3 regions of the Vogesella oryzagri genome follow, and region 1 is predicted to be linked to each of the others. Evidence: predicted binding sites of a transcription regulator. Region 1 holds the regulator's gene; each other region holds the start of a gene.
The links. Region 1 encodes FNR, which switches genes on or off when oxygen is low (the NO sensors DNR and NnrR bind a similar motif). Its sites were predicted from a motif close to TTGATNNNNATCAA; they were not measured.

Region 1 (9,766 bases):
GATGGTGGCGGTCGGCGTGGCGATGCTGCTGGCCAGCTGGCTGGCGGCGTGGCAGCTGCGCCGCCGTGGCGAACCGGCACCGTGGCTGACGCGCGTGCTGGTGGCGATGACCTTTTCCGGCTGGCTGGCGACGCTGGCCGGCTGGTACGTGACCGAGATCGGCCGCCAGCCGTGGCTGGTGACCGGCATCCTGCGCACCGCCGATGCGGCATCCACGGTGGGCGGCGGCATGATCCTGTCCACCTTGCTGATGTACCTGGCGCTGTACGCGGTGCTGTTGGCGAGCTACGTGTCGGTGGTGTTTTACCTCGCGAAGAAGGCCGGCCAGCCGGCTGCGGCCAACCTTGAAGGAGTCTCGGCATGAATGCGGAACTGTGGTTGCCGGTGATCTTCGCCGGCCTGATGGCCATCTCCTTGCTGGCCTACGTGATCCTCGATGGCTATGACCTGGGCGTCGGCGTGCTGCTGCCGCTGGGCAGCGACAGCCAGCGCGACACCATGATCGCCAGCATCGGCCCGTTCTGGGACGCCAACGAAACCTGGCTGGTGCTGGGCGTCGGCCTGCTGCTGGTAGCGTTTCCGATGGCGCACGGCATCATCCTCGGCGAGCTGTACCTGCCGGTGGCGCTGATGCTGCTGGGGCTGATCCTGCGCGGCGTGGCCTTCGACTTCCGCGTCAAGGCGCAGGCGCACCACCAGCCGGCGTGGAACGCCGCCTTTGCTGCCGGCTCGCTGCTGGCGGCCATCAGCCAGGGCGTGATGCTGGGGCGTTACCTGACCGGCTTCGCCCCCGGCGCCGCGGCCTGGGGCTTTGCGCTGCTGGCCGGCGCCGGGCTGACCGCCGGCTACGTGCTGCTGGGCGCCGGCTGGCTGATCATGAAAACCGAGGGCGAGCTGCAGCAGCGTGCCACGCGCTGGGCGCAGCGCGCGCTGCTGGGTACCGGCCTCGCGGTGGCCGCGGTGTCGATCGCCACCCCGCTGGCAAGCAGCCGCATCGCCGCCAAGTGGTTCACGCTGCCGGACTTCCTGCTGCTGTTGCCGCTGCCGCTGATCAGCCTGGCGCTGTTCGTGCTGCTGGCCGTCAGTCTGCCAAGGTTGGCCGCAAGGCAGGCGGCTGGGCGCGACAGCTTCTGCTGGCTGCCGTTTGCCGCCACGGTGGGCATCGTGCTGCTGTCGTTCTGGGGGCTGGCCTACAGCGTGTTCCCGGAGATCGTCATCGGCCGGCTGAGTATCTGGCAGGCCGCCAGCGACGCCGAGGCGCTGTGGGTGATCTTGATCGGCGCCGCGGTGGTGCTGCCGGCCATCATCGGCTACACCGTGTTTGCCTACCGCGTGTTCTGGGGCAAGGCGCGCGATCTAAGCTATTCCTGAAGTAAAAACATTGCGCCAACACAAAAGGGCAGGAGAAATCCTGCCCTTTTTCTTGCTCGGCACCGCACGCCCGTGCGCTGTATGTTGCATTGCGAGATACAAACCGTTACCAGCGTTAGTGCTGCTTGACTTGTGTCAAAGCCCCTAGTCTACGCAGGGGTAAGATCGCTGCATTCAGATTGAATGCCGGGTTGCCGGAAGGAGAGCATCGTGGAACTGTGGAAACAGCTGCTATCGGATGATGTAGGTCGACTGAGCATCATCGTTATTTCCGTAACGACCGTCATCGTGGGGGTGTGCATCAGCTACTTCATCAAGAAAGCCAATTCCCGCGACGATCAGTAAGGCCCCGGCAGCCGATGCCGGCAAGAATCCTCTTGATGTGTGTGTGTTTGGGGGTACGGTGGTGGGCCGTATCCCCCTTTTTTTGTCTTCGCCGCAGCGCCTGTCGCCACCGGCCAGCCGGGATGGACGTACTCCGGCGCAGCGTTAGCGGCTAGCGATGCCGCCGCGCAAGGTTGGCCGCAGCGCGGCCGGCAAGCAAAAAGCCCCCGGCACGGCGAGTGCGCGGGGGCTTTGACTTGTCTGGTCCGGCTTACTTTACGTGTTGCGCGATGATCGGCAGCAGCTGGCCCAGCACCTTCGGCGGTGCGGCCACGATGTCGCCGCTTTCAAACCAGGTCTGCTCGCCGTGGAAGTCGGTGACCATGCCACCGGCTTCCTGCACGATCAGACTGCCGGCGGCGATATCCCACGGCTTGAGGTTGAATTCGAAGAAACCATCCACGCGACCGCAGGCCACGTTGCACAGATCCAGCGCGGCGGAGCCTTCGCGGCGGGCGCCGGCGGTTTTCTTCAGCACATCCTTCAGGATGTCCAGGTGGGTATCCAGCATGCTCTGGTCCACTACCGGGAAGCCGGTGGAGATCAGGCATTCGTTCATGTTGATGCGCTTGGAAACGCGGATGCGGCGATCGTTCAGGAACGAGCCCACACCACGGCTGGCGGTGAACAGATCGTTGCGGTTGGGGTCGTAGATGACGCCCTGCTGGATCTGGCCCTTGTGCGCCAGCGCGATGGACACGCAATACTGCGGATGGCCGTGAATGAAGTTGGTGGTGCCGTCCAGCGGATCGATGATCCACTCGTATTCGGCGTTGCCGAGGCCGGAGGCACCGGACTCTTCTGCTAGAATCCCGTGCTTCGGATACGCTTCCAGAATGACATCAATGATCGCCTGTTCGGCGGCACGGTCGACTTCGGACACGAAATCGTTGTGCTTTTTGTTTTCGACGCGAATGGTGTCCAGGTTCAGCGATGCGCGCTGGATCACATTGGCGGCGCGGCGAGCGGCTTTTACCGCGACATTGAGCATAGGATGCATTGACGGCCTCACAATAGAAATGGGCAATCGTCGTCCCGCTGTCGGGCGACGCCTGCCGTAAACTTGTCTGGGTTAAGGAGCGACAAAACCCCGTCGCAGCGACGGGCGTTTCGGAAAACCCGCGATTCTACGCAAAATCACCTGATGAATAAACCCCAAGTACCTGATTTTTTGAAGAACATTCGCGTCGTGCTGGCGCGCCCCAACCATCCGGGCAACATCGGTTCGGCGGCGCGGGCGATGAAGACCATGGGCCTGACGCGGCTGTATCTGGTGGAACCGAAGGTGTTTCCATCCGAGGAGGCGGACACGCTGGCGTCCGGTGCGGTGGACGTGCTGCAGACCGCCACCGTGGTACCGACGCTGGCCGCGGCGCTGGCCGACGTTACCGTGGCCTGCGCGCTGACCAGCCGCCGCCGCGAACTGACCACGCCGCTGTCCATCCCGCGCGAAACCACGCCGGAGCTGATCGCGCGGGCGCGTGAGGGCGAGCAGGTGGCGCTGGTGTTCGGCAACGAGACCTTCGGCCTGTCCATCGAGGAAGTGGAGCAGTGCAACCGGCTGGTGACCATCCCCGGCAACCCGGAGTATTTCTCGCTCAACCTGGCGATGGCGGTGCAGGTGATGACTTACGAGCTGTTCAGCCACACCGGTGTCAGCGTCGACTACCTGAAGCCGGACGGCAACAGCGCCACCCAGGGCGAGGTGGACGGCATGGTGGACCATCTGGATGCCACGCTGGAAGACATCGGCTACTACCGCCGCCGCAACAGCGAACGCATGATTCGCCGCCTGCGCACCATGTTCCACCGTGCTGGCCTGCTGCGCGAGGAGATCGACATCCTGCGCGGCTTCTACAAGCAGGCGCAGCGCCTGGCCGGCAAGGGCCAGGACGGCGACAAGGACGGTCACGAGTCATGAGCTACCGTCACCGGCTGGCCGAAGGCCTCAGCGCACTACGCTGCCAGCCGGTGCGCGATCTGGCCTTTCTGCTGAGTTGCCCGGCGCCGTGGCACAGCGGTGCCGAAATCGACTGTGCCCGGCTGTTGGGGCCGCAAGGTTGGCCGCAACTGATGGCGCTGGATGCCGCGCCGCAGCCTTTGCTCGACTGGCTGGCTGCGCGTCCCACGCGGCGGCTGGGGGTGTATGCCGAGTCGCTGCTCGAATTCTGGTTCCAGCTGGCGCCGCATATCGATTGCGTGGCGGCCAACCTGCCGCTGGCCGAGCACGGCCGCAGCATCGGCGAATTCGACTACCTGCTGCGCATCGACGGCCAGCCGCTGCATCTGGAGGCGGCCAGCAAGTTCTATCTGCAGCTGGATGCCGCCGGCGGCGAGCTGGTCGGTCCCAGTCTGCGCGATGCCTGGCCGCTGAAGTACCGCAAGCTGGCCAGCCAGCTGGCGCTGTCCTGCCATCCGGCGGCTAAGCTGCCGCCGGGCTTTGCCGGCTGCCCGGCCTACAGCCGCCTTTCCGGCTGGCTGTTCTACCCGGGGGCGCCGCGCCCGGCTTTTCCCTTCAATGCGGATGCCTGCTGCGGCTGGTGGCGGCGATTGTCCGAACCCTGGCCGCAACACGCCGCCGACAGCCGCTGGTTGCTGCTGCCACGGCTGAGCTGGCTGGCGCCGGCACGCGCCGAGGCTGCTGCGGTGCTGACCCTGGTACAGCTGCAGGCCGAGCTGGCGGCGGTCGACGGCGCACGGCTGGTGGCGGAGCTGACGCCGGGGGCGGACGGCGACTGGCACGAGATCGCCCGCGGCTTCGTGGTGCGCGACGACTGGCCGCTGCCCGGCATGCTGGCCGAGCTGCAGCGCAAGTTGGCCGCATCGTAGGCGCACCATGAAAACCCTGCTGTTGGTCTACGCCAGCCAGAGCGGCCACACCCTGGCGCTGGTGACGGCGGCCGCGGCGGCGGCCGGCGGCGAGGACAATGTGGCGGTGCGGCTGCTACCGGCGCTGGACGCCGGCATCGACGACCTGCTGGCCTGCCACGCGCTGGTGCTGGCGACGCCGGAAAACTTCGGCTACATGGCCGGCACGCTGAAGGATTTTCTCGATCGGACCTTTTACCCGGCACAGGGCAAGGTGGCGGGCTTGCCGTACGCGGTGATCATCAGCGCCGGCAACGACGGCCAGGGCGCGCTCAGCGCCATCCGCCGCATCGCCAGCGGCTACCCGCTGCACGAAGCGCTGCCACCCGTGCTGGTGAAGGGCGAGGTGACGGAGGCGGCGCTGGCGGCCGCGGCAGAACTGGGCGCCACCCTGGCGGCGGCGCTGTCGATCGGCGCCATCTAGTATCGGGCCGACAAGCAAAACGCCCCGCAGTGCGGGGCGTTGTGGTGGCGCTGCGGTTCAGCGCAGGCTGTTGGCTTGTGAGCAGCCGGCTACCAGCGCCTTCAGTGCTTCCGGCTGCAGCATCTGGATGTGCTTGTGGTCCACTTTCAGCCAGCTTTGCTGTTGGAACTTGGACAGCGTGCGGCTGACGGTTTCCAGCTTCAGCCCCAGGAAGCTGCCGATTTCCTCGCGGCTCATGCGCAGGATGAAATCGTTGGCGGCAAAGCCGCGCGCGGCCAGGCGCTGCGACAGGTTGAGCAGGAAGGCGGCCAACCGTTCCTCGGCCTTCATATTGCCCAGCAGCAGCATCACCGACTGGTCGCGCACAATTTCCCGGCTCATCAGGCGGAAGAAGTGGTGCTGCAGACTGGGGATGTCGCGGCCCAGGGTTTCCATGCGGTTGAACGGTAGCTCGCACACCTCGCTGTCTTCCAGCGCGATGGCATCGCAGCCGTGCTGGCTGGCGGAGATGCCGTCCAGCCCCATCAGCTCGCCGGACATGTGGAAGCCGGTGACCTGCTCGCGGCCGTCCTGGCTGGAGACGCAAGTCTTGAAGAAGCCGGTACGCACCGCGTACAGCGAGCGGAAGCCTTCGCCGGAGCGGAACAGGTATTCGCCACGCTTCAGGCGGCGGCTCTGGCGGATAACGGCATCCAGCTGGGCCATTTCTTCCCGGTTCAGGCCGACTGGTAAGCAGAGTTCGCGCAAACTACAGTTGGAGCACGACACTTTCAGCGTGTGCAGGGAGGGGGTTTGCTCGGTCATGGGTTCCGGTTTTCGCAAGGCTAGAGGCTTGCTTGACACGCGTCAAAGCGTGGCAAGTGTCAATTAGCGCAAATTTACCAGCCCACCACCAGTTTTCCAAGCCAGAAAATTATGACACCCACCGCCCCCTTTATGCCCACCCAATGTGTTTTCGATCGAGAGCTTATCGAAAAACTTGAAGGTTCCGGCCCGCGCTACACTTCCTACCCCACTGCCGACCGTTTTCACGGCGGTTTTGGGGTGAAAGATTACGAACACTGGCTGCAGCAGCATGCCATCGGTGCCAGCCATCGGCCGATTTCGCTGTATGTGCACGTGCCGTTCTGCAACACCATCTGCTACTACTGCGGCTGTAACAAGATCATCACCAAGGACAAGAGCCGCGCCGATCAATACCTGGACTACCTGGAAAAGGAAATCGCGCTGGTGGCCGGCCGTCTCGGCTACCGCGAGAAGGTGATCCAGCTGCATTTTGGCGGCGGCACGCCGACCTTCCTCTCCGACGAGCAGCTCAGCCGGGTGATGGCGGCCATCAACCAGCATTTCGAGCTGCTGCCGGATGGCGAGTTCTCCATCGAGATCGACCCGCGCAAGGTTGGCCGCGACACCGTGCTGCACCTGGGCCGACTGGGTTTCAACCGCATGAGCGTGGGCATCCAGGACTTCGACCCGGCGGTGCAGCAGGCGGTAAACCGCATCCAGAGCGAGGAAGAAACCCTCACCGTGATCAATGCTGCGCGCGAAGCCGGCTTCAAGTCGGTGAGCGTGGACCTGATCTATGGCCTGCCGTTGCAGAATGCCGACTCGGTGCGCCGCACCGTGGACAAGGTGCTGGCGATGAACCCGGACCGCATCGCGCTGTACAACTACGCGCACCTGCCGACCGTGTTCATGCCGCAGCGCCGCATCAACGAGGCCGACCTGCCCACGGCCGCGCACAAGCTGGACATCCTGCAGAACTCGGTGCAGCAGCTGACCGACGCCGGCTACGTGTTCATCGGCATGGACCACTTTGCCAAGCCGGACGACGAACTGACCCGCGCGCTGCAGCAGGGCCGGCTGCAACGTAACTTCCAGGGCTATTCCACCCACGCCGACTGCGACATGATCGGGCTGGGGGTGTCGTCCATCGGCAAGGTCGGCCCCTGTTACTCGCAGAACGAAAAGGACATCGACGCCTACTATGCGGCGCTGGATGCCGGCCACCTGCCGGTACTGCGCGGCATGACGCTGACCCAGGACGATATTCTGCGCCGCAGCGTGATCCAGTCGCTGATGTGCCGCTTCTCGCTGTCGGTGGAGGCAATCGAAGAAACCTTCGCCATCAACTTCGCCAATTATTTTGCCGATGAGCTGCCGCTGATCCGCGAATTCCAGCACATGGGGTTGCTGACCTTCGATGGCGACTTCCTGATGGTGGCACCGAAGGGCCGCTTCCTGATCCGCAACATCGCCATGGTGTTCGACCGTCACCTGCGCGAACGCGAAACCAAGGCACGCTACTCCAAGACCATCTGACGCCGCGCCCAGCCTGCGCTGCACGCAACAAAGCCCGGCATGCCGGGCTTTTTGTTTGCGGCCAACCTTGGCCGGTGGCGGGGTCAACTGCGGTTGTGGACGCCCATCATGTGCAGCACGGCGATGGCCTCGCCGGTCGGCGTGGCCACCACGTCGGCCAGCGTATAGCGATCCAGCACGGCGAAGAAAGCACTCAGTGCTTCGTCCAGCACGCCTTTCAGCTGGCAGCGGCCACGCAGGAAGCATGGCGGTTCGGCGCAGTCGATCAGGTCGCCGATGTCTTCCAGCGAACGGATCACCTCGCCCAGCCGGTAGTGCGCGGCGGGGCGGGACAGCGCCAGCCCGCCGCCCTTGCCGCGGCTGGTGGCCAGCCAGTCGTGCTGCGCCATGAAATGCACCACTTTGACCAGGTGATTGCGCGACACGCCAAAGCGTTCGGCAATTTCGCTGATGGTGACCGGGGTAGCGCGCTGCGGGTAGCTCAGGTACATCAGTACCCGCAGGCCCAGGTCGGTAAAGTGCGTCAGTTGCATGGCGGCAGTGTCAGGGACAAAGCACAGAGCATACGCTTGCTGGGCGCCGGCCTCAATTACACCCCGGCACCGCCGGTGCCGAAGGCCTCGGCGTGGATGCGCGCGGCGTCCACCCCCAGCGCCAGCAGCGCGGCTTTTTGCTGCTGCATGAACGGCAGCGGCCCGCACAGGTAGTAGTCGGCATCCGGCAGGATGGCACTGGCAGCCACTGCGGCCAGCTCGATGCGGCCAACGTGCTGGTAGTCGCGACCGGCGATGTCTTCGGCACGCGGGTGTTCGTACCAGACCTGGCTTTGCAGTTGCGGGTATTCGCGTGCCCAGTTGGCCAGCTGCTGGCGGAAGGCGTGTACACCGCCGTGGCGACAAGCGTGCAGGTAGCGGATGCTGCGCGGGCTGTTCTGCTGCAGCAGCTGTTCCAGCATTGCCAGCATCGGCGTGGTGCCAACGCCGGCGCTGAGCAGCACCACTGGCGTGCTGCGTTCTTCATGCAGGAAGAAATCACCCATCGGCGGCGCCACGTCCAGATGGTCGCCCTCGTTCACCGCGTAATGCAGCTGGTTGGACACCATACCGGCCGGGGTGCTATTGCCGGCTTCACGCTTCACCGAAATGCGCAGCGCATTGCCGCCGGGCGCGGATGACAGGCTGTACTGGCGCGGCTGCATCATGCCCAGCTGCGGCACCAGCAGGCGCACCGACAGGTACTGCCCCGGGCGGTACTGCGGCAGCGGGCCGCCATCGGCCGGCTGCAGGTAGAACGAGGTGATCTCTTCGCTTTCCACCACCTTGCGGCCAACCTTGAAGCCGCGCCAGCCGCTCCAGCCGCCGCGCTGGTTGGCGGCCTGCTGGTACAGCTTGCCTTCCTCGGCGATCAGGATATCGGCCAGCTGGCCATAGGCGGCGGCCCAGGCGGCGATCAGCTCGTCGCTGGCGGCATCGCCCAGCACTTCGCGGATCGAGGCCAGCAGGTGGCCGCCGACGATTGGGTAATGCTCGGCGCGGATGCCCAGACTGGCGTGCTTATTGGCCACCAGCGCCAGTACCGGCGCCAGCACCGACGGGTCGTCGATGTGCTCGGCGTAGGCGGCTACCGCCATGGCCAGCGCCTGCTGCTGGCTGCCGGCCTGCTGGTGGCCCTGGTTGAAGATCTGCTTCAGTTCCGGGTTGTGCTGGAACATGCGGGCGTAGAAATGGCGGGTGAGGGTAACGCCGTGTTCTTTCAGTACCGGGGCGGTGGCTTTGACCAGTTGGCGGGTAGCGGCATCCAGCATGTGTGCATCCTTTAGATGTGTAATTGATACATTTTTAAAAGCGCCAGCGCCCATGGCGGGCTCGCCGCTTCCCTGCCGGTGATGCTTGGCATGGGCCGCTGGCAACGGCAAATTAAATATGTGCCGATTGTACATATTTAAATTGGCGCTGTCACGGCGGCGGTGGCGAGACGGTGTAACGGTGAGTAGGGCGTGCCGGAGAGGGGAGTGGCGGCCACTGGCAGATGGGTATCGCGGTGAGCGGCAAGGCAAGGTCAGCGCAGACTGGGCCGCGACGGATTGCTTAGTGCCGGGCGTGGTAGCCGCCAAGCGGGCGCAGGCGCAAAAAAACCGGGCCGCAGCCCGGTTTGTCGCTACCGTCCGCCTCCGTGATGCGTTCGGTGGCGGGCGCGTCCCGGTATTCCTCATACCAGTCGTCCAGCTCGGCCAGCAACGCTTGCTTGTTGCCGAAGCGGGCACCGGAGGCACTGCGCTGGTGGGCGCCGCCTTTCTTCATCTGTGGTGCATGCGCAAACGGGTTGCGCGGTTTCAGGGTGACCATGGTTGCTCCTGTGGTGGTGAATAAGCCGACGGCCAACCGGCTAGCTGGCGGC
Region 2 (9,766 bases), on a different contig from region 1:
CGCGCTCCGGGTGGGCCGGGTGGATGGGGAATTTCTTGGCCATGGCGGCCTCCTTGTCTGACGGCCAAGGTTGGCCGCATGGCTTGTGCCGCGGATGCGGCCAACCTTGGCGCCGTCGCAGCTCAGGTTTTGCAGCGCCGCGGATAGAGCACCCGAAACGCGGTAAGCGTTGGGCTGCGCTACGCTCGAACCAATCTTCAAACTACGCCGTCAGCCCCGCATACAAGCTGGTCAGCACCTGCGGCAGCCGCCGCGCGTCGTGCACCACGCTGTAGCCACGGCGGCCGAACAGGTGCGGCAGGTAGTCGCCGGCCTCCTTGTCCACCGTGACGCAGAACGGGATCAGCCCGGCCTGCTTGGCCTCCAGCACCGCGCGGCGGGTGTCTTCCACCCCGTAGCGCCCCTCGTAGTGATCCAGATCGTTGGGCTTGCCATCGGACACGATCAGCAACAACCGGCGCTGTGCCGGCTGTTCCAGCAGGATGCGGGTGGACTGGCGGATGGCGGCGCCCATGCGCGTGTAGTAGCCGGGGCGGATGGCCAGGATGCGGCCGCGCGCGGCGTCGTCGTAGCGTTCGGCGAAATCCTTCAGCAGCAGGTAGCGCACCTCGCTGCGGCGGATGCTGGAAAAACCGTACAAGCCGAAGCTGTCGCCGCAGGCGGCCAGCGCCTCGGCGAACAGCAGCAGGCTGTCGCGGATGACGTGGATCACCTGCCCGGCTTCGCCGAGCCAGCTTTCGGTGGACAGCGACAGGTCGGCCAGCAGCAGGCAGGCCATGCTGCGCCCGCCCGGCGGCCAAGCCTGGTACAGCGCCGGCTCGGCCACCGCCACGCCGCTTTTCTGTTCGGCCAGGAAGCGGATCAGCCGATCCAGATCGATGTCCGGGCCGCTGGCTTCGCCGCTCTTGCGGGTGCGTTCCGGCGCCAGCGCCTGGAACTGGCGGCGCAGGCGCCGGGCCAGCGGTTGCAGGTTTTCCGGCAGCCCGGCCGGCTGCGCGTCGCGCGGCAGCATCGGCTGTAGCCGGCAGTGTTCGGCCACCAGCCGCTGCCGCTTCCAGTCCCATTCCGGCAGCAGGATGCCGCCGCCCAGCGGGGTGTCGTCGTAGGCGGCGGCCGGCAGGTCGAGGTCGAACTTGAGCCGGCTGGCGCGGGTGTGGCCGTCGCGCGCCACGGTCAGGCGGTCCATGTCCTCGGCGGCGGCGCCATCGTCGGATTCGTCGTCGTCCTGGTGGCGGTTCACCTTCACGTAGTCGTCCCAGGTGAAGATGCTTTCGGCGCGGAACTGCAGCAGCATGCCGCTCTTGCGTTCGTCCGGCGTTTCGCGGCGCGCGCGGTAGCGGCGGCGCTGCTTGCCGTCACGGCTGTCGCCGTGCGAGCTGTCCGGCGTCTGGCCATCGTCGGCGTTGGCCGCCAGCGTGGTGGGCGGCGCCGGATGCAGCCACAGCAGCACCGGCTGCGGCGGGGTGCGCGCCGCCGGCAGGCTGATGTCGCGCTCTGGCTGTTGCAATGCCTGACGGATGGCGGCCTCCTGCGCGGCGGCAGCCGGATCGCGCGGGCTGTCGCGCAGTGGCAGCAGTGCCGTCACCAGCCGCTGGTACAGCGCGGCGAGACCGGGCATGGCGGCAATCGCGGCCGCGCTGGCGCGGCGATTGCGCGTCAGCCAGTCGCCGGCCGGCAGCGGCTGCGCCGCCAGCGCCATCAGCCAGAAATACAGCTCGCGGTTGCGCGCGGCATCCGGGTACAGGTCGATTTTTTCCGGTAGGTACAGCGACTGGCCGTCGCGCCAGGCCAGCTCCACCTGGGTGTTGCTGCCGGCAATGCGTTCCAGCAGCCGGCGGCGCGCGCCGTGGGCGGTGCCGACCGCGCTCTTGATGGTGAGCGCCGGTTCGCCGCCCATGGCGCGAAAGAACAGCGGCGCCTGGCGTTCGATATCGACCAGCGCGACGGCGGCCTGCGGGTAGCCGCGATAGGCGGCGCGGCGGATGAGTTTGTCCCACCAGCCGCCGACGATGTCTTCCATAGTGGCAGTTCCGTTCTAGCGTGGCCGCCACAGACCGGGCAGCGGGTAGCGGCACGGCAGGCCGGCCATGGCCCGCGCCAGCGCGTAGGCGCCGGACAGCACCAGGGCGGCGTGAATCAGGGTGAAGTACAGGATCAGCACTATCCAGGTAGTGCTGTTGCCAAAGCCGCCCAGCAGCGGCACGGCGGCGGTGACCAGCAGCAGCAACACGCCGCTCCACAACGCGGCGATGAACGCCTGCTGCAGATGCTGGCGCAGTTCGGCGCCGGCCTGCGGCTGCCAGCGGCGGCGGCACCACCACAGCGCGGCAAAACCGAGGCCCGGCGCCAGCAGCAGGTTGAGCAGGTACAGTGCGTGGGCGCAGATGGCGCGCTGGCGGTCGGCCTCGTCCATGTCAGTAGCCAAACTGGGTGTCCACCACCGCCAGCAACGCGGCAATGGTGTCCGCCTCGTCCGACAGCGGCTCCACCAGCGCCACGCGGCAGGCGCTGCGCGGGTCCATGCCGCTGGCGATCAGCTTGGCGGCGTACACCAGCAAACGGGTGCTGACCGCTTCGTCCAGGTCGTAGCCGGTGAGGCGGCGGATCTGGCCGGCCAGTTGCACCAGCTGCCGGGCCAGCATCTCGTCGGCGCCGCCTTCGTGGCGCAACACCGCCATTTCCACCTCGGCGGCGGGAAAGTCGAAACTCAGCGCCACGAAGCGCTGGCGGGTAGACGGTTTCAGCGTCTTGAGCACGTGCTGGTAGCCCGGGTTGTACGACACCACCAGCATGAAGCCGGGCGGTGCGGCCAACTCTTCGCCGGTGCGCTCGATCGGCAGGATGCGGCGGTCGTCGGTGAGCGGGTGCAGCACCACGGTGGTGTCCTTGCGCGCCTCCACCACTTCGTCCAGGTAGCAGATGCCGCCCTCGCGCACTGCGCGGGTGAGCGGGCCATCGCACCAGCGGGTGTCGCCACCGGCAATCAGGTGGCGGCCGACCAGATCGGCGGCGGACAGGTCGTCATGGCAGGACACGGTGAACAGCGGCAACCCCAGCCGCGCCGCCATGTGGGCGACGAAGCGGGTCTTGCCGCAGCCGGTGGGGCCCTTGATCAGCACCGGCAACTGGTGACGCCAGGCATTTTCGAACACCGCGCATTCGTCGGCCACCGGCTGGTAATAGGGAACGTTGGCCGCAATGGCGGCGTGGACGGGGGCATTCATCTGGGGGCTCCTACAGGAAACTGGTGAGCAGGCCGCCGCATACCAGCAGCAGCCAGCCATGCACGCAGCTGCGCAGCCACAACGGCGCATGGCGCAGCGCCATGAATTCTTCGGCCACCGCCACGCCCTTGAGCCAGGCACCGGCCAGTGCCAGCAGCGCCACGGTATGGCCGCCGGCGCGCCAGTCGGCCAGCCAGGCCAGCAACAGGGTAAGGACGGAAAGCCATAGCCAAACCAGCCACAGCCCGCGGTGGGAAACGGGGGAAGTCATGGCCGAAGCATGCCGCAGCAGGGTTGCGGCCAACCTTGACGACAGGCAAGAAAAAGCCCGCGCAGGGCGGGCGGGGGTGGCAGCGGCGGCGGGCGCGGCGTCAGCTGGCGGCCGGCTGCAGCAGATCCCACAGGTTGCCGTACAGGTCCTTGAACACCGCCACCGTGCCATAGGCTTCCTGCCGGGGCGGGCGGACAAACTCAATGCCGGCGGCCTGGTAGCGGGCGTAGTCGCGGGCGAAGTCATCGGTGTACAGGAACAGGAACACGCGCCCGCCGGTTTGCGCGCCGACACGCGACAGCTGCTCGTCATTCGACGCCCGCGCCAGCAGCAGTCGCGATTCGCTGGCGCCCGGCGGCGACACCACCACCCAGCGCTTGTCCTGCTCGGCAATATAGCTGTCTTCCAGCAGCACGAAGCCCAGCTTGCCGACAAAAAACGCCAGCGCCTCGTCGTAGTCGCGCACCAGCAGCGATACCAGCCCCAGGCTCTGCTTCATGGCGACACTCCCGCACCGGCTGCATCGCCCAGCCGGCGCCAAGCCTGCAGCGACGGGCGCTGCCACTGCTGCGCGGCATAGTCGGCCAGCCGCTGCGGCAGCGGGTCACCGGCGCGCAGCAGCCGCTGCAGCATCAGCGCCAGGTCGGCGTCGGCTATGCACCAGTCGCCGAACAGGTTAGCGCCGCCGTGCGCCAGCAGCTCGGAGGCCACCGCCACCAGCTTGGCGGCGGCCTGCTGCCCGGCGGCATCCAGCGGCGCAATGGCCGGGCGGCGGAATACCACTTCGGTGGTGCGCTGCTCGCGCAGCGGCATCAGATCGCTGCGCAGCCAGGCCTGCACTTGCCGCGCCTGCGCCCGCAGTTGCGCCGCGGCCGGATACACCGCGGGTGCCGGGTGGCAGTCTTCCAGGTATTCGCTGATGGCAGACGACTCGGCAAGGCGGAAATCGCCGGCCAGCAGCAGCGGCACGCGCTGCATGCCGGTCAGCGCGGCGTAGTCCGGCTGGCGGTTGGCACCACTTTCCAGATCAACGGTGCGCAGTTCGAACGGCAGGCCCTTTTCGGTCAGGGTGACGAACACCGACATGGCGTAAGGGCTCAGGTTCTGGCTGTCGACATACAGCAGGTAAGGCTGGGACATGGTGTTCCTTTCGGATGGGTGGGAGGGCAAACACATTGGCTACCACTCTACCCTGTCCGGCCGCCCGTCACAGCCTGACCATCCAGAATGCATTGTTCTGCAGTCGGCGCCGCAGTGGCACTCAGTGCGCCACGTACACCAGCGCGAACAGCACCAGCCACACCAGGTCCACCATGTGCCAGTAGGCGGCGGCGGTCTCCACCCCGACATGGTTGGCCGCATCGTAAGCGCCTTGCCGCGCGCGGACATACACCGCGGCGATGATCACCATACCCAGCACCACGTGCAGGTAGTGAAAGCCGGTCAGCGCCAGGTAGAACATCCAGAAATCGTTGCTGGACAAGGTGATGCCGGCGCCGAACTTGGCGGCAAACTCCATGCTCTTGAGCAGCAGGAAGCCGCCGCCACAGGCCAGCGACGCCAGCAGCCAGCGCTGGCCATGCCGCGCACGACCGGCGGCAAAACTGCGCACCGCCGCCGCCACCGCCGCACTGCCGGCAATCAGCAGCAGGGTGTTGATGATCGCCGGCAGCAGCGACAGCTGCTGCTGCCCGGCGGCGAACAGTTCCGGCTGCCGCGCGCGCACCACGCCGTAAATGGCGAAGAACAGGCCGAATACCGCCAACTCCGCCAGGATGAAAAACCACATCGCCAGATCGCCCGGCACCGTGCGCGGTGCGCTGGCGGCCAACCTTGTCGTCTGCATTGTCGTGCTCCGGGCCGGCTCCGCGGGCGGAGCAGGCCAGTAAAAATCCATTCGGGGCGAACCGGGCTGGGGCCCGTTACCACCGTGCTCGGCCCACCCGCTGTGCGCGTAAAAAAGGCGCCCCCTCGCAGGGGCGCCAACCGTTACACACACACATACACGGAATCAGTCGCGCGCATCACCGCGCACGAAGAAGCTGATGATGTACAACACCAGACCGGCAGCAAACATCACCCCGGCGCCTTCACGCAGCCAGTAGAAGAAGGTGAGCTGGTCTTGCGTTGCCATGAACGACAGCGGCTGGCTGCCCATGCGCTGCATCCATACCTGCAGGATGCCGGCGGCGGTCAGGAACAGGGTGATGAACACCATGGCGATGGTCATCAGCCAGAACGACCACATCTCCACCACTTGCGAACGGTTGCTGTTGGCTTCGCGGCCACGCAGGATCGGCATGGTGTAGGAGATCATGGTGATCACCACCATGGCGTAGGCGCCGTAGAAGGCCATGTGACCGTGGCTGGCAGTGATCTGCGTGCCGTGGGTCAGGTAGTTCACCGGAGCCAGGGTGTGCAGGAAGCCCCACACGCCGGCGCCAAGGAAGGACATCACACCGGTACCCAGCGCCCACAGTACGGCAGCCTTGTTCGGGTGTTCGCGGCGGCGCTTGTTCACCATGTTGAACGAGAACAGCGTCATCATGAAGAACGGGATCGGCTCCAGCGCGGAGAAGGCCGAACCAAATACCTGCCAGTAGCTAGGCGTACCAATCCAGAAGTAATGGTGACCGGTACCGATGATGCCGGTAATCAGCGTCATGGCGATGATCACGTACAGCCATTTTTCGACTACTTCGCGGTCCACGCCGGTGACTTTCACCAGCACGAAGGCCAGCATGGCACCCATGATCAGTTCCCAGACGCCTTCCACCCACAAGTGGACCACCCACCACCAGAAGTACTTGTCCAGCACCAGGTTGATCGGGTTATAGAACGAGAACAGGAAGAAGATCGCCAGTCCCCACAAGCCCATCATCATCACCATGCTGATGCTGGTCTTGCGACCCTTGAGCACCGTCATGCTGAGGTTGAACAGGAAGGACAGCGCCACCACCACGATACCGATCTTGGTAATGGTGGGCTGCTCCAGGAACTCGCGCCCCATGGTGGGTAACAAGTCGTTGCCGGTAATCCTGGCCAGCGTGGCGTATGGCACCGCCAGATAGCCGACGATGGTCAGCGCCCCGGCGATCAGGAACACCCAGAAGGTGATGATGGCCAGTTTCGGACTGTGCAGCTCGCGCTCGGATTCTTCCGGGATCAGGTAGTAGCCTGCGCCCATGAAGCCGAACAGCAGCCACACGATCAGCAGGTTGGTGTGCACCATGCGCGCCACGTTGAACGGGATTTCCGGGAACAGGAAATCGCCGATCACGTACTGCAGGCCCATCACCAGACCAAAGATGATCTGGCCGACAAACAGGCCGATGGCGGCCATGAAGTATGGCTTGGCCACCGCCTGCGAGCGGTATTTGAGTTGAACGTTGGCCGCAGCCTTGCCCGTTGCCGGGTTCAGTGTGGCCGTAGTGGAGGAAGTCATGCTCGTCTCCTGGGTAAGTAAGTCAGCAAGCGGTGCGGGCTCAGCCTTCGATGTTCGGCGGCCAGTTGTTGGTATTGATCTCGGAGCTGTATTTCAGGAATGCCACCAGATCGTCCAGTTGTGCATCGGTCAGATGGAAATTGGGCATCTGGCGACGGCCAGGCACGCCGGTCGGCTGCGCCTTGATCCAGGCCTTGATGAAGTCTGGGCCGCGGCGCTGGTAGACGTTGCCCAGCTCCGGCGCAAAGTAGGCGCCCTCGCCCAGCAGGGTGTGACAGCCGATACAGTTGTTGGTCTCCCACAGCTTCTTGCCGCGCGCCACCTGTTCGGTGAGGTTGGCCCGGTTGTCCCGCTTGGGCAGCGCCTGCACGGTGTCGAACGTGAGTGCGACAAACAGCAGGAAGAAGAACACCGCGCCGCCATAAAAAATATTGCGCGCGGTGGATTTGGTGAAACTGGCGCTCATCGCAACCTCCTAGTCATCTGCTCCGGCATCCCGGCATTTCAGCCCGAAATGTACGTTTTCGGGCTTCCCGATAGCATTGACCGCGATCAACGATTTCCAGACCCTGCCCTTCCTACACTGGCGTCATTCCATCGTTGCGGAGAACCGCATGAATCCCGCCCTGCCCTTTTCCCATCCCGCCCCGCTGCACGGCGGCCAGGTCAGCCTGGTCGGTGCCGGCCCCGGTGACCCGGACCTGCTCACCCTCAAGGCGCTGCGCCGCCTGGCCGAGGCCGACGTGGTGCTGTACGACCTGCTGGTGGCCGAGGAAATACTGGCGCTGATCAACAAGCGCGCGCGGCTGATCTGCGTCGGCAAGCGCGCCAGCCGCCACACCCTGCCGCAGCACGAGATCAACCAGCTGCTGCTGACCGAGGCGCAGGCCGGCCATCGCGTGGTGCGGCTGAAAGGCGGTGACCCGCTGCTGTTTGGCCGCGGCGGCGAAGAGTTGGCCGCACTATTGGCAGCGGGTATCGAGGTGGAAGTGGTGCCCGGCATCACCGCCGCAGTAGGAGCCGCCGCCGCCGCCGGCATCCCGCTGACCCACCGCGACTGTGCGCAGGGCGTCAGCCTGGTCACCGGCCACCGTCGCGACGGCGCCAGCGGGCTGGACTGGGCCGCACACAGCGGCCGCGAACAGACCGTGGTGGTGTACATGGGCCTGGGCGAGGCGGCCGCCATCGCCGCCGAGCTGCAGGCGCACGGCCGCAGTGGCGACACCCCGGTGGCCGTGATCGAACAGGCCACCACGCCACGACAGCGAGTGCTGCGCTGCAGCCTGGCCACACTGGCCGACTGCGTGGCACGCGAAGCGCCGCAGCCGCCGGCGCTGCTGGTGATCGGAGAAGTGGTGGCGCTGGCCAGCAGCTGGCAGCGGCAAACCGCGGAGTGCAGCGCCGGCTGACGCCGTATTCCGCTACCGACCAAGCAAAAAGGTTGGCCGCAAAGTTCACCACTTTGCGGCCAACCTTTTTGCCGTTGCTGGCGCTACCGCGTACTGCACATGACCTTTAGCGCCGGCAGTTGCTTACTGCACCGGCACCGCCTTGGCCACCGGCTGCGTGCCCTGGCGCCAGCAACGCCAGGCGGCGTGATAGTGCCAGCCCAGCAGCAGCGCCAGCAGGGTACCGGCCAGCGCCGGCAGCAGCCACAGCCCGGGGGCCAGACACCAGGCCACGCCGCACAGCTGCCATAGGCACACCGCGCGCCAGCCCTGCCGCGCCCGCGCCTCCGGCAATAGCACCTGCAGCGATGGCACCTTCTGCTGCGGCTTGACGCCGCGCCGCAGCTGCAGCCACAGCAGGAACGGGATGATGCGGTACAGCATGCCCACGCACAGTGTCAGCACCACGCCCGGCAGTAGCAACCAGCCCTGCAAGCGGCGCAGCCAGTCGCTGTCCTGCCACTGCCCGGCGATGAACGCCAGACCCAGAGCCAACATCAGCCCCAACCCCAGCTGCCAGTAACGCGGCAGCCATTCATGCGGGCGACGGCTGTGTGCCAACGCCTTGCCCCACACCCAGCCACACAGCGGCAGCGGCAGCGCCGCCAGCCACCACCAGCCACCGTCCGGCCAGCGCAGCGACAGCGCCGCGGCCAGCAGCAACAAGCCGCCCCAGCCCGGCGACGCCCAGCGCTGCCACCAGCCGGGCAAGGCCGGGGTCAGCAGGAACATCGGCAGAATCACCTGCGCCACCGCCACCAGCAGCAGCCATACCCAGCCCTGCGCCGCCAGCCGATGCAGCGGCAGCAAGCTCAGCAGCGGCCAGGACAGCCCCCAGCCGAACACGCCCAGCTGCGCCACGCCCAGCCCCAGCGTCAACAGCAGGCACAGCAGCGCCAGGCGCAGGCCACGGCTGCTGCTGTCCTGTGCCGGACTCTGCCACAGCAGCCACCACAGCCAGACCAGCAAGCCCATCGCCGCCAGCAAGGCTACGCTGGCCAGTTGCAGCCAGTGCGGCGACAGGCCGCCGGCAAAGCCCAGCGCCAGCGCGGCGCAGCCTACCTGCCAGCAGCCCCACAAGCCGTGCTGCCACAGCCCCGGGCGAGGGAAGGCCAGCGCCGACACCACCGCCAGCAATTGCAGCAGCGCGCCCAGCATCACATTGCCCAGCACCCCCAGCGCCAGCATATGCAGCGGCAGCCACAGCGCGGGGGATGGATAGCCGCCATCGGCCGTGCCGATCCAGGCGCCGGCCAGCAACAGCAGCCAGACCCACGCCGCCATGAAAAAACGCACCGGCAGGGCGAGTGGCGGTGCGCTGTCATAACTGGGTATCGCCTGCATCAGGGGATATCCACGTGGAAGATCACGCCGGACA
Region 3 (9,766 bases), on a different contig from region 1:
TCGTTCTCCACCTGCAGCTGGCCAATGCCGGGCTGGGTGGGATGCAATGCGGCTAACGGTGTGTCGCACCATTGCCCGATCGGGGTGTCGGCTTGGCAGGGGGCGGCGCTGGCGAGGGCGGTGCTCAGTAGCAGCGGCAGAGCAAGCAGCAAGTGGCGCATGGGGGCATCCGGCGGGTGAAAGCCGTCACGCTAAGCCGCGCCGGCACGGTCTGGCAAGCGGCAAGCAAAACGGCCGGGCGCATGGCCCGGCCGTGAGAGTGCGGTGGTGGCTTACACGTGCAGCAGCAGGAAGCGACGCTCCCACGGGCTGATCACGTCGAAGTACTCGCGGTACTCGACTTCCTTGATCGCGCTGTAGGTGCGGATGAAGTGCTCGCCAAAAATGTCGGCCAGCGGCTTGCACTTGAGCAGCATGTCGATGGCGTCGTCTAGGTGGCGCGGCAGTTGGTGCGGCTGCTCGTAGGCGCTGCCGCTCAGCGGCTCGGCCGGCTGGATGCGCTGCTGCATGCCCAGGTAACCGCAGGCCAGGCTGGCGGCCATCGCCAGATATGGGTTGACGTCGACGCCGGCGAGGCGGTTTTCCACCCGCCGCGCCTCCGGCCCGGAATGCGGCACGCGCAGGCCGCAGGTGCGATTGTCGTAGCCCCAGCTCAGGTTGATCGGTGCCGAGGTGAAGCGGCTCAGGCGGCGGTAGCTGTTCACGTACGGCGCGAAGAACGGCATCGCCGCCGGCAGGTAGGTCTGCAGCCCGCCGATGAAGTGGAAGAAGGCATCGGCCGGGCTGCCGTCGGCGTTACTGAAAATGTTGTTGCCGGCGGCATCCACCACGCTCTGGTGGATGTGCATGGCGCTGCCCGGCTGGCCCTGCATCGGCTTGGCCATGAAGGTGGCGTACATATTGTTGCGGATCGCCACCTCGCGCACGGTGCGCTTGAACAGGAACACCTGGTCGGCCAGCGCCAGCGGGTCGCCGTGATCGAGGTTGATCTCCATCTGCGCGGTGCCCATCTCGTGGATCAGCGTATCCAGGTGCAGGCCCTGCGCCTCGCACCAGTCGTAGATCTCGTCGAAGATGTTGTCGTATTCGTTTACCGCGTCGATGCTGAAACTCTGCATCCCGGCCTCGGTGCGCTTGGTGCGGCCAACCGGCGGGCGCAGCGGGATGTCTTCGTCGGGCTCTACCTCTACCAGGTAGAACTCCATTTCCGGCGCCACGATGGCGGACAGGCCTTCCTGCTCGTACAACTTGAGGATGCGCTTGAGCACATTGCGCGGCGCCAGCTCGGCAGCGCTGCCATCAAAATTGACGCAATCGTGGATGATCTGGGCGGTCGGTTCCTTCGCCCATGGTACCGGGCGGATGGTGCTGGCATCCGGAATCAGCCGCATGTCCGGGTCGGCTACCGAGGTGAAGTCCTGCTCGGGAAAGTCGCCGGTCACGGTCATGCTGAGCACGGCTTCCGGCAGGCGCAGGCCCTCGGCCGGATTGTATTTGTGGCGCGGCACGATCTTGCCGCGCGCCAGTCCGGTCATGTCCGGAATCAGGCATTCCACTTCGGTGATGCGATTGTCGTCCAGCCATTGCTGGATCTGCTGGGCATTGTTCATAAAGGGTCTCGATCAGGTATGGGCGCCGGAACTGGTAATGCGGCGCTCGTGGTTCAGCAGCGTTTTGCGGCGCTGTGCCAGGGTCAGAAAAGCCAGCGTGGCGCACAGGCGCTGGTCGCTGGGGTGGCGGGGCAGGGGCTGGCGCTGGAAGCCCAGCCCGGTCAGATCAATCAAAATGCGTGTCCTTTCGCGGTATAGAATGAAAGATGAAAATCGCCGCTGATATTTGATGTTTAAAATCATCATCGGGCGAGCGTCATGCTAAAAGCAGCAAGCGCCCGGCGGCAACTGTGCCGCGCGTTTGCCACGGGCTGTTGTGGAAGAAAGACCACAATCATGTCCAGTGCTACAGGACTGTTTAATTATGAATGAAACCAATCCGCCGGAAACCGCGGCTGCCCGCCCGTCAATCGCCCGCCGCTGGGGGCGCCGCCTGGGCTGGAGCGCCACTGCGCTGGCGGCGCTACTGGCCGGACTGTGGGCCGGGGTGCCCAAAGCGGTGGATTACGCCGCGGGCAACTGGGCCAAAGACATTGGCCGCAGCCTGACACTGGGCAAGGTGGAGTTTGCGCCGTGGGCGCTGCGGCTGACCCTGCACGACGTGGCGCTGCGCGACCGCGACGGCAGCCCGCTGTTTAGCGCCGCCCGGCTGAACGTGGATGCCGAAGGGCTGCCGCTGCTGATCGGCCGCTTCCAGTTTGCCGACATCGCGCTGGACACGCCGCAGCTGTGGGCCAAGCGCAATGCGCAGGGGGAGTGGAACTGGAGCCGGCTGCTGCAGGACGCCAGCGGGCCGCCGCAGCCGGAACAGGAAAAATCGTCGCAGCCGCCCAAGCTGCTGATCCGCATGCTGGCGCTGAACAAGGGTCAGGCGCATGTGCAGGATGCGCTGGGCGGTGATGTGCAGCACCAGGTGTTGCCGCTGGACTTCCACCTGCAGAACCTGTCGACGCTGCCGGACAACCACGGCCGCTACCAGCTGGCGGCGGAGCTGGACGATGGCACCCGGCTGGCGTGGCAGGGCAGCCTGCTGCTGCAGCCGTTGCAGTCGGACGGCGTGCTGAAAGTGGAAGGCTTCACCCTGGCCAGCATCTGGCCCTATGCGCAGCCGCACCTCAAGTTGGCCGCACCGCAGGGCAAGCTGGCCGCCACCGTGCCTTACCATTTTGACCTGGCCGGCGTTTCGGCCAGTGCCTGGTCGCGCGGTTTCAGCGCCCGGCTGGATGGCCTGGCGCTGGCGGCGCCGCAGAGCGGCAGCCCATTCAAGCTGGCCAGCCTGGCGCTGACCGGCGGCCAGTTCGACCTGGTCAACCGCCAGCTGACCCTGGGCAGCCTGACCCTGGCCGGCGGCGAGCTGGCCACGGTGCTGGATGCGCAAGCGCAGCCGGACTGGCTGGCCGCCATACCAGTGGCCCAGCCGGCGGCGGCAGCCAAACCTGCGGCCAACCATGCCGCCGCGCCGGGCTGGCGCGTCAACCTGCCGCGCATCCGGCTGGAAAACTGGCAGCTGCGGGCCACGCACCAGGGCTTTATCGCGCCGCTGTCCGCCAGCCTCAAGCTGGACAGTATGCAAGCCGCCGTCGCCGTCGATGCCAACGGCGGGGTGAAGGTGCAGGGCGCCACACTGGCGCTGTCGCAGTTGACCGCTGCCAGCGGTGGCCAGCCCGCATTTGCCAGCCTGGCCGGCGTGCAGCTGGCCAGCAGCGAGTTGGATCTGGGCAAGCACCGCATTGTCCCGGGCAACATTACGCTGCAGGGACTGCAGCTGGCGGTGAACCGCAGCAAGGACGGCAAGCTGGATATTGCCGAAGCACTGCGCCAGCGAACGCCCGCCACTGCCGCGCCGGCAGCTGCAAGCGGGCAGCCGGCAGCACCAGCCTGGCAGATTCACTACCCCGAGTTGACGTTGGCGGGCGGCAGCGTCAGCTGGCGCGACAGCAGCACCGCCACGCCGGTGGCACTGCAGCTGGCCGATGTGGCGGCCAGTGTGTCTGGTGATCCGCAGCAGGGCTGGGCGCTGCAGCTGGGCGGCGGCCTCGGCCAGGGCAAGTTGCAGCTGGATGCCACGCTTGCGGCCAACCTGCAGGACATCAAGGGCCAGTTGCAGGCCAGCCGTTTGCCGCTGGCCGGCGTGGCGCCGTATGCGCTGGAACAGACCGTGCTGCGCTTTGGCGGCGGCGAGCTGTCCGCCGAGCTGGGCTTTGCGCTGGCCGGCAGCCGCTGGCAGGCCGATGGCAAGGCGCAGCTGGATAAACTGGCGCTGTTCGAGCCGGGCCGGCGCGAGCCGCTGCTGGGCTGGCAACAGCTGGCCGTCAGCGGCATCAAGGCGCAGCCGCAGCGGGTGAGCATTGCCGACGTGCGGCTGGTGGCGCCGCAGCTGCGTTTCATTCTCGATGAAAAGCGGGTGCCCAACTTTGCGCACCTGATGAAGCCGCAGCCGGCCACGGCCAAGCCGGCCGCCAGCGCCAAGCCGGCGACAGGCAGCGCCGCGCCGGTGGTGGACGTGCGCGCCATCCGCGTGCGCAATGCGCGCATGGATTTTGCCGACCTGGGGCTGCAGCCCAGTTTCGGTACCCGCATCCACTCGCTGTCCGGTACCGTGCTGGGGCTGTCCAGCAAGCCGGGCCGCCGCGGCACGGTGACGCTGGATGGCCGCGTCGACCAGTTCGGCGACGTGCGCATTCGTGGCGCGCTGTCGCCGTTCGAGGTGACGCGCGATCTGGACATGACGCTGAACTTCCGCAACATCCCGCTGGGCAGCCTCAACCCGTACTCGATGACCTTTGCCGGCTGGCAGATCACCGATGGCCGCCTCAGTACCGAGCTGCGCTACCTGTTGAAAGACCGCCAGCTCAACGGTGACAACCGCGTGGTGATCGACCATATCCAGCTGGGCAACGAGGTGGCCAATTACGACGGTACCCGCCTGCCGTTGCGGCTGGCGGTGGCGCTGCTGGAAGACAGCGATGGCCGCATCGACCTGTCGTTGCCGGTGGCCGGCAGCCTGGACCAGCCGGACTTCTCCTACGGCCACCTGGTGTGGCAGGCGATCCGCAACATCCTGGTGAAAGTGGTGACCGCACCGTTCCGCGCGCTGTTCGGTGGCGAAGGCTTCGACGAGATCTACGCCGATGCCGGCGACGACCGCATTCCGCCGCCGGAACGCGAGAAACTGGGCAAGCTGGCCGACTTGATGGCCAAGCGGCCGAAGCTGGCGCTGGCCATCGGCGGCGGTTACGCCGCCGAGGAGGACAGCCGCGAGCTGGCGCGCTACCGCGTCGACAGCGACATCCTCAAGCGCGCCGCCTACCAGCTGCAGACCGACGAACCGTTGCCGCTGCCGGATATGGGCGACCCGGCGATCCGCAAGGCGGTGGGCGATGTCTACGCCGCGCAGATCGGCCGCTTTGCCTGGCTGAAACGGGTGGCCAGCGAGAAGGACACCGCCGAGCGCGCGCAGGCGATGCGCAAGGAGTTGCTGGCGGCGCAGAAGGTGGATCAGGCGGCACTGAACGCGCTGGCCAAAGCGCGCGGCGAGGCAGCGCGGCAGTTGCTGCTGGCGGCGCAACCGGCCCTGGAAGGCCGCATCAGCGTGCTGGAACCGGACAAGGTGAAGGCCGACAAGGATGGCGTGCCGCTGTTGATCAAGCTGAAATAAACCAGCACCCATCGGGGGTATGTCGTGCTGCGGCCAACCTTGTCACCAGGTTGGCCGCAGTTGTTTTGGCGCTGCGGAGCGGGCTGTTGCATCGGCACTGCAGCCGCGGTCAGCCGGGCTGGCCACTGGTACAGCTTTGATGGCTATCAAGGTCAATACCCGCTATATCTAGTTAGATTCCATTTTTTCTGACACCACATATAGCGGGGATGGCATGAACCGGGACAACAGCGCCGTGTTTGCGGAACAGGATATTTCGCGCGAAGTATTGCTGGAAAAATACGCCAAGAACGGCGAACAGTCGGTAAGCGAAGTGCGCCAGCGCGTGGCGCAGGCGCTGGCCGCACTGGAGCAGGATCCGCAACGCTTTGCCCCGCTGTTCTTCGAGGCGCTGGATGGCGGCTTCATCCCCGGTGGCCGTATCAATTCCGCCGCCGGCACCGATCTCAAGGCCACGCTGATCAACTGCTTCGTGCAGCCGGTGGGCGATGCGGTGTCCGAATCCGAAAACGGCAAGGTCGGCATCTACGAGGCGCTGTTGCAGTCGGCCGAGACCATGCGCCGTGGCGGCGGCGTCGGCTACAACTTCAGCCGCATCCGCCCCAAGGGCGCGCGGGTGAAGGGCACCAACAGCCGCGCTTCCGGCCCGGTGTCCTACATGCGCGTGTTCGACCGCAGCTGCGAAACGGTGGAATCCGCCGGCGCGCGTCGTGGCGCGCAGATGGGCGTGCTGGACGTGAGCCACCCGGACATCGAAGCCTTCATCCACGCCAAGGACCAGGGCGACCTGGCCAACTTCAATATCTCGGTGGGCGTGTCCGATGCCTTCATGCAGGCGGTGGACGCCGACGGCGACTGGGAGCTGACCCACGCGGTGGCGCCGGCGTCCGATGCCTTCCCCGGCAGCTACCAGCGCGGCGATGGGTTGTGGGTGTACCGCAAGGTGCGCGCGCGCGAGCTGTGGCAGCAGATCATGCATTGCACCTATGACCACGCCGAGCCGGGCGTGCTGTTCATGAGCAAGATCAACGCCGACAACAACCTGTCGTACTGCGAGGTGATCGAGTCCACCAACCCCTGCGGCGAGCAGCCGCTGCCGGACTACGGCTGCTGCGACCTGGGCTCCATCAACCTGTGCAAGTTCGTGCGCCAGCCGTTTGGTGAGGCGCCCAGCTTCGACTTCAAGGCCTTCGAGAAGGTGGTTCGCACCTCGATCCGCATGCTGGACAATGTGCTGGACCTCACCGTGTGGCCGCTGGCGGAGCAGCAGCGCGAGGCGCAGAACAAGCGCCGCGTCGGCCTGGGCTTCACCGGCCTTGGCGATGCGCTGATCATGCTCAAGGTGCGCTACGACAGCGAGGAGGGCCGCAGGTTGGCCGCCAGCATTTCCGAACACATGCGCGATGCCGCCTACGATGCCTCGGTGGACCTGGCCATCGAGAAGGGCGCCTTTCCGCTGTTTGATGCCGACAAGTACCTGGCGGCGCCGCACTGCGCCAGCCGCCTGCCGGACAAGATCAAGTCGCGCATCCGCAAACACGGCATCCGCAACTCGCACCTGCTGTCCATCGCGCCTACCGGCACCATCTCGCTGGCCTTTGCCGACAACGCCTCCAACGGCATCGAGCCGCCGTTCAGCTGGTACTACACCCGCAAGAAGCGCATGGCCGACGGCACGCAGCAGGAATACCTGGTGGAAGACCACGCCTACCGCGTGTACCGCATGCAGGGCGGGGATACCAATGCGCTGCCGGATTACTTTGTCAGCGCACTGCAGATGAGCGCGCTGGACCACATGCGCATGGTGGCGGCAGTGGCGCCGTACGTGGATACCGCCATCTCCAAGACCGTGAACGTGCCGGGCGATTACCCGTTCGCCGATTTCGAAAGCCTGTACCTGGAAGCCTGGCGCGCCGGGCTGAAGGGCATCACCACCTATCGCCCCAACAGCGTGCTGGGTTCGGTGCTGTCGGTGGAGCCGACGCCTGCGGCCAACCCTGCACCCAGTCAGCAGCTGCCGCAGGACCTGGGCAACCAGAACGACCCTGACCGCCGCATCACGCTGAACACCGCGCCCAGCCCGGCGCTGGCCAGCCTGAAGTGGCCGCACCGCCCCAAGCTCAAGCAAGGCAACCCGTCGTGGACCTTCATGGTGGAAGGCGAGGAGGGTGACTTTGCGGTAATGGTCGGCCATATCGAAGGCCAGCAGCCGGGCGAGGCGCCGCTGCCGTTCGAATGCTGGGTAAACGGCGACGTGCCGCGCGGCCTGGGGGCGATTGCCAAGACGCTGTCGATGGACATGCGCTGCCGCGACCGCGCCTGGCTGGCCGCCAAGCTGGACGCGCTGGCCGCCACCCGCGGTGATCGCCACTACCGCGCCGAATTGGGTGATGGCCCTGTGGGCAGCAGCGCCGCCGCCGCCGCGCTGGGCCGGGTGGTGAAATACCGTGTTGAACAGCTGGGCGCGCTGAGCCTGGCCGACGGCGATGCCACCCCGGTGATGGACGCGCTGTTTGCGCGCAAGGAGCCGAAATCCGGCACCGACGGCACCATCAGCTGGTCGGTGGACGTGAACAACCCGCAGACCGGCGACGATTTCGTGCTGTTCGTGAAGGAGCTGGTACTGCCCAACGGTCAGCGCCGGCCGTACTCGCTGTGGCTGGCCGGCCACTACCCGCGCGAGCTGGACGGCTTGTGCAAGATGCTCAGCCTCGACATGCGGGTGATCGACCCGGCGTGGATCGGCATGAAGCTGCGCAAGCTGCTGAGCTACGCCGAGCCGCAGGCCGACTTCTTTGCCCGCACCCCGGGCAGCGACAAGTCGCAGAGCTGGCCGTCTACCGAGGCCTATCTGGCGCGACTGGTGATCCACCGCTACGCCATGCTGGGCATCCTCAGCGAGGAAGGGGTGCCGGTGGAGGAAATGGGGGTGATGGTGCCGGAGCAGGGCGATCTGTTCGAAAGCGCGGTGGTGAGCGTGGCGCCGGCACAGATGGCCGGCAAGGCCTGCCCGGAATGCGGCAACCGCGCGCTGATCAAGAAGGACGGCTGCGAGTTCTGCACCGCCTGCGGTCATGTCGGCGCCTGCGGCTGATACCGCTTGCCGCCGATAAAAAAAGCCGCCCCATCGGGCGGCTTTTTGCTGTTTGCGGCCAACGTTCAGCAACGGCCTTTCATCGCCTGGCCCGGCGGGCAGAAGCCGCCGCGGCGATGGTGGTGGTCGTAGTCGTCGTCATAGTCGTAAACCGGACCAACCAGCACCGGCTCCAGCACGATGGGGGAACGCACGTGCACGCGGGCCGGCTGCACTACGCAGGCAGACAGGCTGCCGGCGGCGATCAGGGCAAATAACAGGGTTTTCATGGTGTTCTCCGTGATGGCTGGGGTACCCCCGTGACGGGGGTACCCGGAAATTGGTGCCTGGCGGCCGGCGATGGCGGCGGTGGGCCCCGCTCGCGGGGGAGGGTGGCGGCAGCAAGGGTGCCGCTTGTTGCGACCATGGCTGGCAGGAGTGGCCTGCCGGGCAGGCCCGGCACGCAGCCGGTGGCGCAGGCACTCCGAGCATAAGCCAAGCTGGCGGGCAGCCCTAGTGGAAAGCTGCTAACAATTATTAAGGTTGTATCGACTTGATGACGGCCCCGCCAAGCGCCCGCCGGCGCCGGCGTGGCGGCCAACTGGACCACGCTATGCAAGCACCCGCCATTATCAGTGATGCCACGCTGGCATTCATCGAGCGCGAAGTGGCGATCGATGTCGCCAGTTGCGGCCTGGATCTGCTGCCCAGCACCGCGCGCGGCTACGGTTGCCAGGTGGCGGCCGATCGCAGCCGCATCACGTTGTTTCTGAAACGCAGCGAGGCCGGCCAGCTGCTGCACGACGTGCTGGTGCATGATCGCATCGCGGCGGTGTTCTGCCTGCCGGCAACCGAGTCGGCGCTGCAGATCAAGGGCCGCGCGGTGTCGCTGTCGCTGGCGGATGTCGCCGGGCTGGCCGTGGTGGCGCAGCATGCGCGCCAGTTTGTGGCCGGCGTGCTGCCGCTGGGGCACGAGCGCACCTTCGCCGAGGCCTATATGCAGATTGCGCCCGCCGATACCGTGGCGTTGAGCTTCAGCCCGGAAGTGGTGTTCGAACAGACGCCGGGGCCCGGCGCCGGGCGGCCGCTGCAGGATCAGGTCACGGCATGAGCGTCGACATCACCGGGCTGCGGCATTGCATGGAGGGCGCCATCCCCAGCCCGATTGCCACCTGCGCGCTGGATGGCACCCCCAATATCGCCTACCTGTCGCAGGTGCAGTACGTGGACGCGTGCCACATCGCGCTGACCTTCCAGTTCTTCAACAAGACGCGGCAGAACATCCTGCAGCACCCGCACGCGGTGGTGAAGGTGGTGGACCCGCATAGCGGCAGCAGCTACCGGCTGCATGCGCGCTACCTGCGCACCGAAACCAGCGGGCCGCTGTTCGAAAAAATGAAGGCCAAGCTGGCCGGCATCGCCTCG

Region 2: the regulator FNR is predicted to act here: its motif matches at 7,483-7,496, upstream of cobA (uroporphyrinogen-III C-methyltransferase).
Region 3: the regulator FNR is predicted to act here: its motif matches at 5,405-5,418, upstream of ABNW52_RS14345 (adenosylcobalamin-dependent ribonucleoside-diphosphate reductase).

What each region holds. Positions count from the first base shown of each region.
Region 1 is NZ_JBEFLD010000006.1:124,132-133,897, reverse strand. Features, by position in the region: gene ABNW52_RS12635 (cytochrome ubiquinol oxidase subunit I) at 1-364, shown strand, start outside; gene ABNW52_RS12630 (cytochrome d ubiquinol oxidase subunit II) at 361-1,371, shown strand; gene ABNW52_RS12625 (DUF3149 domain-containing protein) at 1,582-1,716, shown strand; gene ABNW52_RS12620 (inositol monophosphatase family protein) at 1,967-2,755, opposite strand; gene ABNW52_RS12615 (RNA methyltransferase) at 2,900-3,676, shown strand; gene ABNW52_RS12610 (DUF1853 family protein) at 3,673-4,584, shown strand; gene ABNW52_RS12605 (flavodoxin family protein) at 4,592-5,047, shown strand; gene fnr (fumarate/nitrate reduction transcriptional regulator Fnr) at 5,105-5,851, opposite strand; gene hemN (oxygen-independent coproporphyrinogen III oxidase) at 5,963-7,369, shown strand; gene ABNW52_RS12590 (Rrf2 family transcriptional regulator) at 7,453-7,902, opposite strand; gene hmpA (NO-inducible flavohemoprotein) at 7,959-9,227, opposite strand; gene ABNW52_RS12580 (hypothetical protein) at 9,457-9,714, opposite strand.
Region 2 is NZ_JBEFLD010000001.1:101,956-111,721, reverse strand. Features, by position in the region: gene ABNW52_RS00540 (DUF3079 domain-containing protein) at 1-43, opposite strand, end outside; gene ABNW52_RS00535 (nitric oxide reductase activation protein NorD) at 203-2,020, opposite strand; gene ABNW52_RS00530 (magnetosome magnetite crystal formation protein family) at 2,036-2,425, opposite strand; gene ABNW52_RS00525 (CbbQ/NirQ/NorQ/GpvN family protein) at 2,415-3,224, opposite strand; gene ABNW52_RS00520 (cytochrome C oxidase subunit IV family protein) at 3,235-3,495, opposite strand; gene ABNW52_RS00515 (VOC family protein) at 3,596-3,994, opposite strand; gene yfcF (glutathione transferase) at 3,991-4,635, opposite strand; gene ABNW52_RS00505 (cytochrome c oxidase subunit 3) at 4,757-5,341, opposite strand; gene ABNW52_RS00500 (cbb3-type cytochrome c oxidase subunit I) at 5,507-6,940, opposite strand; gene ABNW52_RS00495 (c-type cytochrome) at 6,981-7,406, opposite strand; gene cobA (uroporphyrinogen-III C-methyltransferase) at 7,555-8,349, shown strand; gene ABNW52_RS00485 (hypothetical protein) at 8,473-9,732, opposite strand; gene ABNW52_RS00480 (DUF2249 domain-containing protein) at 9,732-9,766, opposite strand, start outside.
Region 3 is NZ_JBEFLD010000007.1:177,455-187,220, forward strand. Features, by position in the region: gene ABNW52_RS14325 (ParB/Srx family N-terminal domain-containing protein) at 1-161, opposite strand, end outside; gene ABNW52_RS14330 (glutamine synthetase family protein) at 273-1,610, opposite strand; gene ABNW52_RS14335 (hypothetical protein) at 1,623-1,784, opposite strand; gene ABNW52_RS14340 (DUF748 domain-containing protein) at 1,975-5,268, shown strand; gene ABNW52_RS14345 (adenosylcobalamin-dependent ribonucleoside-diphosphate reductase) at 5,483-8,362, shown strand; gene ABNW52_RS14350 (vir-repressed protein) at 8,428-8,631, opposite strand; gene ABNW52_RS14355 (hypothetical protein) at 8,955-9,452, shown strand; gene ABNW52_RS14360 (GAF domain-containing protein) at 9,449-9,766, shown strand, end outside.